2 regions of the Streptomyces sp. NPDC046860 genome follow, and region 1 is predicted to be linked to the other one. Evidence: riboswitches for the same ligand, from Rfam matches in the RefSeq annotation. Region 1 holds a riboswitch; the other holds the start of a gene.

Region 1 (3,835 bases):
CCGGCGGCCAGTACTTGTCGGCCGCGGAGACGCCGGCCGGGAAGACGGCCTCCTCACGGCTGTACGCGTGCGTCCACTCGCCGCCGAGGGCGGCCGCGGTGTGCGGGGCGCCGCGCAGCGGGTTGTCCTCGGCGGGCCAGGTGCCGGCGGCGACCTTGTCGATCTCCGCGCGGATGGCGATCATCGCGTCGCAGAACCGGTCCAGCTCGCCCAGGTCCTCGGACTCGGTCGGCTCGATCATCAGTGTGCCGGCCACCGGGAAGGACATGGTCGGCGCGTGGAAGCCGTAGTCGATCAGGCGCTTGGCCACGTCGTCCACGCTGACGCCGGTCGCCTTGGTCAGCGGGCGCAGGTCGATGATGCACTCGTGCGCGACGAGGTTGCCGGGGCCGGTGTAGAGCACCGGGAAGTGCGGCTCCAGGCGCTTGGCGACGTAGTTGGCGGAGAGCACGGCCACCTGGGTGGCGCGCTTGAGGCCCTCGCCGCCCATCAGGCGGACGTACGCCCAGGAGATCGGCAGGATGCCCGCGCTGCCCCAGGGGGCGGCCGAGATGGGGCCGACGCCCGTCTCCGGACCGGCCGCGGGCTGCATCGGGTGGTCGGGCAGGTACGGCGCGAGGTGGGCGCGGACCGCGACCGGGCCGACGCCGGGGCCGCCGCCGCCGTGCGGGATGCAGAACGTCTTGTGCAGGTTCAGGTGGGAGACGTCGCCGCCGAAGTGGCCCGGCTTGGCGAGGCCGACCAGGGCGTTGAGGTTGGCACCGTCCACGTACACCTGGCCGCCCGCGTCGTGCACCTGGGCGCAGATGTCGGCGACATGCTCCTCGAAGACGCCGTGCGTCGACGGGTAGGTGATCATCAGCACGGACAGCTCGTCGCGGTGCTGCTCGATCTTCGCGCGCAGGTCCTCGACGTCGATCTCGCCGTCCCCGGCGGTCTTCACGACGACGACCTTCATCCCGGCCATCACCGCGCTCGCCGCGTTGGTGCCGTGCGCGGAGGACGGGATGAGGCAGATCGTGCGCTGCGCGTCGCCGTTGGCCCGGTGGTAGGCGCGTACGGCGAGCAGTCCGGCCAGCTCGCCCTGGGAACCGGCGTTGGGCTGGAGGGAGACCTTGTCGTACCCGGTGACCTCGGCGAGCCGGTCCTCCAGCTCGCGGATGAGGGTGAGGTAGCCCTCGGCCTGCTCGGCGGGGGCGAAGGGGTGCAGCGCGCCGAACTCGGGCCAGGTGACCGGCTCCATCTCGGTGGTCGCGTTCAGCTTCATGGTGCAGGAGCCGAGCGGGATCATGCCCCGGTCGAGCGCGTAGTCGCGGTCGGACAGCTTGCGCAGGTAGCGCAGCATGGCCGTCTCGGAGCGGTGCTCGTGGAAGACCGGGTGGGTGAGGTAGTCGTCGGTGCGCAGCAGCACCTCGGGCAGGGTGTCCTCGGCCGACCCGTCGAGCGCCTCGATGTCGCCCTCGACGCCGAAGGCGGCGAAGACGGCCTCGACCTGCGCCCGGTTGGTGGTCTCGTCGCAGGCCAGGGAGACGTGGTCGGCGTCGACGTGGCGCAGGTTGACCCCGCCCTCGCGGGCGGCGGCGACGACCTCGGCGGCCTTGCCGGGCACGCGCGCGGTGAGGGTGTCGAAGTAGGCGCCGTGCACGAGCTCGACCCCGCCGGCGCGCAGGCCCTCGGCGAGGATCGTGGCGTAGCGGTGGGTGCGGCGGGCGATGGTCCGCAGGCCGTCGGGGCCGTGGTAGACGGCGTACATGCCGGCCATGACGGCGAGCAGCACCTGCGCGGTGCAGATGTTGCTGGTGGCCTTCTCGCGGCGGATGTGCTGCTCGCGGGTCTGGAGCGCCAGGCGGTAGGCGCGGTGGCCGTCGGCGTCGACGGACACGCCGACCAGGCGGCCGGGCAGGCTGCGGGCGAACTTCTCGTGCACGGCCATGTAGCCGGCGTGCGGCCCGCCGAAGCCCATGGGGACGCCGAAGCGCTGGGTGGTGCCGATGGCGATGTCCGCGCCCAGCTCGCCGGGCGAGGTGAGCAGGGTGAGCGCGAGCAGGTCGGCGGCGACGGTGACGAGGGCGCCCAGCCCGTGCGCCTGCTCGACGACCGGCTTCAGGTCGCGTACGGCACCGGAGGCGCCGGGGTACTGGAGCAGGACGCCGGTGATGTCGCGGGCGGCGATGTCCGCCGGGATGCCGTCGCTCAGGTCGGCGACGACGACCTCGACACCGGCCGGCTCGGCGCGGGTCTGGATGACGGCGATGGTCTGCGGCAGGGTGTCCGCGTCGACCAGGAAGAGCCCCTTCTTGTTCTTGCCCATGCGCCGGGACAGCGCCATCGCCTCGGCGGCGGCGGTGCCCTCGTCCAGCAGGGAGGCGCCGGAGGTGGGCAGCCCGGTGAGGTCGGCGACCATCGTCTGGAAGTTCAGCAGGGCCTCCAGGCGGCCCTGGGAGATCTCCGGCTGGTACGGCGTGTACGCCGTGTACCAGGCGGGGTTCTCCATGACGTTGCGCAGGATGACCGGCGGGGTGAAGGTGCCGTGGTAGCCGAGGCCGATCATGGAGCCGAGGACCTGGTTGTGGTCGGCGAGACCGCGCAGCTCGGCGATCACCTCGGCCTCGGTGCGGGCACCGGGCAGGTCGAGCGCGTCGGCGTTCTTGATCACATCCGGCACCGCGGCGGCGGTCAGCTCGTCGAGGGAGCCGTAGCCGACCTGCGCGAGCATCTTGGCGCGCGCCTCGTGGTCGGGCCCGATGTGGCGCTGCTCGAAGGGGATACCCGCTTCGAGCTCGGTGAGCGGAGTGCGAGGGGCGGTCATGTGCGGAGGCCTCCTGGTCGCTGCGACCTGCGAGGGCACCACGGCGCGGGTGCCCACCGGCCTCCCCCTCTGTCATCTCTTACCTGAGAGCTTCGCCGGGAACCTGCGGAACCCGGCTTTCACCGTCGGTGAGAGCGGGAGCCGTGGGCGCCCGCCCTGCTTTCCAGAGTGACCTCGTCCGTGCGGTACGGGTGCCTGAGAGATTCCGGGGAGGAGTTGCTCCTTCGGCGCCTCCGCATTGCTCGGAGGACTCTCCCGCACGGGGTCAGCAGCCGTGTTCAGCGTACCAGCGGGGTCATCAGCGCGGCGTTCGAGTGGCCGCCGGGCTGATTCTGCTCTTTCGTAGTGCCTACGGATGAGTTGCGACCATGTGGAGGGAGAGGGATCGTGCAGACCGACATCGATCCGCGCAGCCTGATCGGCCGCAAGGCGTTCGACCGCGACGGCACCAAGATCGGCACCATAGACGAGGTGTACCTCGACGACGCGACCGGCGTCCCGGAGTGGGCGGCCGTGCGCACCGGCCTCTTCTCCCGCGACGCGTTCGTCCCGCTGGAGCCCAGCGAGCTGGTCGAGGGCACGCTGCGCGTCCCCTTCGAACGCGCCCTCATCAAGGACGCCCCCGACTTCGGCGTGGGCCGTCACCTCTCCCCCGAGCAGGAGCTCCAGCTCTACCACCACTACGGGCTCGACGTGGGCCCCTCCGCCCGGACCACCCCGGACCGCGACTTCGGCAAGGTCGCGGGCGCCGAGGAGTCCTGAGCCTCCCTCATCCGCCGCCCTCCCCGGTCTCCTCCTCCGGCCCGCTCTCCCGCGCCACCAGCGGCAGCGGGTCGGCCGGTGTCAGGCCGGGGTCGTCGGCCCGCAGCGTCCGTACCCGGCCCGGCCCGGAGAGCGGGGTCTCGAAGCGCACGGTGACCCGCCCCAGCCCGCTGCCCTGCACCCAGCCATGGCCGTACTCGGGGTGCCGCACGTCCTGGCCCGCCCGCCACTCCGGCCCGGCGGGCTCGGGCTTGAGCGGACCGA
Region 2 (3,835 bases), on a different contig from region 1:
GTCGCGGCGAACTCGGCGGAGGCGGCGGTGAGGAAGTCCACCGGGTCCTCCTGCCAGTCGGGCTCGAAGAGCCGGACCCGGCCGCCCGTGGCCGGACCGTCCAGCGGAGTGCGCCCGGAGCGGCTCAGTTCGGCCACCGCCTCCGGGGGCAGCGGGAGTCCGGCCACCCCGCCGGGGTTGATGACGACGCCCGCCTGCGGCGGCAGGCCGCGCGCGAACTCCACGGCGGGGGCGACGGTGTGCGGGAGGTGCCCGCCGGGCGACTGGCGGAACTGCTCCTCGGAGGAGAAGACCGGGACGTACACCTGGCCGTCGATGTCGACGGTGGGCAGGTCGAGGGGGCCGCTGTGCGGGCCGCCGCCGTTGGGCAGGGGTATCCACACGAAGCTGCGCGCCAGCACCTCGACGACGCGGGCGCCGGCCGCGGGTATGCCGAGGGAGGCGGAGAGGACCTCCTCCAGTTCGTTGCCGGGCCATCCGCCGTGCGGGTGGGGGTGTGCCTGTGCCGGGAAGTCCGCGGGAAGGTCCGCCGGGAAGTCCATGTGCCTACCGCCTGCTGGGAGTCGTGCTGTGGTGCAGAAGGCTAACCGGTACGGGTGCCGCGGTTCACTCGGCGAACTCGATCCGGCTCAGGCCGTTCGCCGAGGCGCGGTCCATGAGGACCACCGCGTCGCAGCCGGCGGGGCGCTCGCCGTGCTCCAGGGCGTCCAGCAGGCGGGCGGTGACCGAGCGGTGGCGCCGGAAGGCGTACCGGGAGACGCCCCGGCCGCGTTCGCGCTGGCCCTGCCGGGCGGTGGCGGCGGGCACGTCGAGCAGGATCAGGTGCAGGGCGCCGCCCCGGCGGCGGGCCTCGCGGGCGAGCCAGGCGCGCACCCAGGGCTGGGTGCCGCAGTCGTGCACGACGACGCCCTCGCCGCTGCGCAGGGCCCTGCGCAGCCCGGCGTAGTGGGCGAGGCGGACCAGGGGGCGGTAGAGCGCGTAGGGGAGGGCGGCGGGGAGGCGGGCGGCCCAGCGGTCGCGGGCGTCCTGGGAGTCGACGCGGTGGCCGGGGACCGTACGGCGCATGAGGGTGGACTTGCCGCTGCCGGGCAGACCGGTGACGACGGCGAGGTCGCGGGGGCCGAAGCGCAGGGTGCGCGGGCCGCCGCCGGGGCGGTCGCGCAGGTCGCGGACGGCCGGCACCGGCCCGGCCCGGCGCTCGCGGACGGGCGCCGCGGGCTGCTGCGGCACCGGGATGCCGGTGGTCGTGGCGTACACCGTGGGTCTGTTCACCGTGATCGTCCTCCCCCTGTGGGCTTCAGTCATCTGGTGCCCAACCAATGTAAAGAGAAGGTAATGCGCGAGGTCGCCGGTTGGGTCCCCGGACGGCTACGGGCATGTCACAGCCGGTGGGCCCTTCAGGGCCGGGCCCGGCCGTGCGATGATGTGCCCGCCAACTGCATACCGGCCGTTTGAATCCGCGCGGGAGAGTCCCCAGCCGGGGCGCCGAAGGAGCAAGTCCCTCCCTTGAATCTCTCAGGCACCGTTACCGCGTGGGCGAGGCACATCTGAAAAGCGGGCCGCTGACGGCAGTGGCCCCACCCAAGGTGCAAGCCGTGACGACCCCCCTCGGGGAGGGTCATGGCGAACCTCTCAGGTTCCGATGACAGATGGGGAGGAACGTTCCTCGCCCCATCCCCGTTGTCCTGGGAGACGACCGATGAGTAGCACCGAACTCCGTCACACCGCGCTCGACGCCGTGCACCGCTCGCACGGCGCGACGATGACCGACTTCGCCGGCTGGGACATGCCCCTGCGCTACGGCTCCGAGCGTGACGAGCACGTGGCGGTGCGCACCCGGGCCGGACTGTTCGACCTCTCGCACATGGGCGAGATCACGGTGACCGGCCCCCAGGCCGCCGCGCTGCTCAACCACGCCCTCGTCGGCGACCTCGCCTCGGTCGGTGTGGGCCGCGCCCGCTACACCATGATCTGCCGGGCCGACGGCGGCATCCTGGACGACCTGATCGTCTACCGCCTCGCCGAGCACGAGTACATGGTGGTGGCCAACGCCTCCAACGCCCAGGTCGTGCTGGACGCGCTGACCGAGCGCGCGGCCGGCTTCGACGCCGAGGTCCGCGACGACCGCGACGCCTACGCGCTGCTCGCCGTCCAGGGCCCGGAGTCCCCCGGCATCCTCAAGTCCGTCACCGACGCCGACCTCGACGGCCTGAAGTACTACGCCGGGCTGCCCGGCACCGTCGCGGGCGTGCCCGCGCTGATCGCCCGTACCGGCTACACCGGCGAGGACGGCTTCGAGCTGTTCGTGAAGCCCGAGCACGCGCCGCAGCTGTGGGAGGCGCTGATGGAGGCCGGCGCCGCCGTCGGCCTGGTCCCGTGCGGCCTGTCCTGCCGGGACACCCTGCGCCTGGAGGCGGGCATGCCGCTGTACGGGCACGAGCTGACGACCGGGCTGACGCCCTTCGACGCCGGTCTGGGCCGCGTGGTCAAGTTCGGCAAGGAGGGCGACTTCGTCGGCCGCGAGGCGCTCGCGCAGGCCGCCGAGCGCGCCGAGGCCGAGCCGCCGCGCGTCCTGGTCGGCCTGGTCGCCGAGGGCCGCCGGGTGCCGCGCGCCGGGTACGCCGTCGTCGCGGACGGCGTGGTGATCGGCGAGGTCACCTCCGGCGCCCCCTCCCCCACCCTCGGCAAGCCGCTGGCCATCGCCTACGTCGACGCCGCGCACGCGGCGCCCGGGACCGCGGGTGTGGGCGTGGACATCCGGGGCAGCCACGAGCCGTACGAGGTCGTGGCGCTGCCCTTCTACAAGCGCGCCAAGTAGGACACCGGCGCCGGGTGCGGCCGCCCCGCGGCGTGACCCTGCGCACATTTCACCCGCTCTTCAGCGGTTCGAGCCCTTTTCCCCCGACGAGCACGTCCTCGCGTACAGGAGAATTCTGGTCATGAGCAACCCGCAGCAGTTGAGCTACAGCAAGGAGCACGAGTGGCTGTCGGCCGCCGAGGGCGGCGCGTCGACGGTCGGCATCACCGAGCACGCGGCCAACGCGCTCGGCGATGTGGTCTTCGTGCAGCTCCCCGAGGTCGGCGCCGAGGTCACCGCGGGCGAGTCCTGCGGCGAGCTGGAGTCCACCAAGTCGGTCTCCGAGCTGTACTCCCCCGTCTCCGGTGAGATCACCGAGGTCAACCAGGACGTCGTGGACGACCCCTCGCTGGTGAACTCCGAGCCCTTCGAGGGCGGCTGGCTGTTCAAGGTGCGCGTCGCCGCGCAGCCGGAGGACCTGCTGACCGCCGACGAGTACACCGCCTACATCGCAGGCTGAGGAGCCGGAAGCCGTATGACTGACGTCCTGAACACGCCCCTGCACGAGCTGGACCCGGAGATCGCCGCCGCGGTCGACGCCGAGCTGCGCCGCCAGCAGTCGACCCTGGAGATGATCGCCTCCGAGAACTTCGCACCGCTCGCGGTGATGGAGGCCCAGGGTTCGGTCCTGACCAACAAGTACGCCGAGGGTTACCCGGGCCGCCGCTACTACGGCGGCTGCGAGCACGTCGACGTGGCCGAGCAGATCGCCATCGACCGGCTCAAGGAGCTGTTCGGCGCCGAGTACGCCAACGTCCAGCCGCACTCCGGCGCCTCCGCCAACCAGGCGGCGCTGTTCGCGCTGGCCCAGCCCGGTGACACCATCCTCGGGCTCGACCTGGCGCACGGCGGCCACCTCACCCACGGGATGCGGCTGAACTTCTCCGGCAAGCAGTTCGACGTGGTCGCGTACCACGTCGACGAGGAGAGCGGCCTGGTCGACATGGCCGAGGTCGAGCGCCTCGCCAAGGAGCACCG

Evidence for each region. A riboswitch is a leader RNA that binds a small molecule or an ion and turns the genes downstream of it on or off. The one in region 1 is predicted to bind glycine.
Region 2: it holds a riboswitch for glycine, as region 1 does, so the genes downstream of both, gcvT (glycine cleavage system aminomethyltransferase GcvT) here and gcvP (aminomethyl-transferring glycine dehydrogenase) in region 1, are expected to answer to the same signal.

What each region holds. Positions count from the first base shown of each region.
Region 1 covers NZ_JBEYXQ010000002.1:454,282-458,116, forward strand. Annotated here, with positions in the region: gene gcvP (aminomethyl-transferring glycine dehydrogenase) at 1-2,809, opposite strand, end outside; glycine riboswitch at 2,983-3,077, opposite strand; gene ABZ898_RS05645 (PRC-barrel domain-containing protein) at 3,197-3,571, shown strand; gene ABZ898_RS05650 (DNA polymerase IV) at 3,579-3,835, opposite strand, start outside.
Region 2 covers NZ_JBEYXQ010000001.1:550,915-554,749, reverse strand. Annotated here, with positions in the region: gene ABZ898_RS02435 (enhanced serine sensitivity protein SseB) at 1-542, opposite strand, end outside; gene ABZ898_RS02430 (AAA family ATPase) at 607-1,272, opposite strand; glycine riboswitch at 1,453-1,541, shown strand; gene gcvT (glycine cleavage system aminomethyltransferase GcvT) at 1,700-2,818, shown strand; gene gcvH (glycine cleavage system protein GcvH) at 2,940-3,317, shown strand; gene glyA (serine hydroxymethyltransferase) at 3,333-3,835, shown strand, end outside.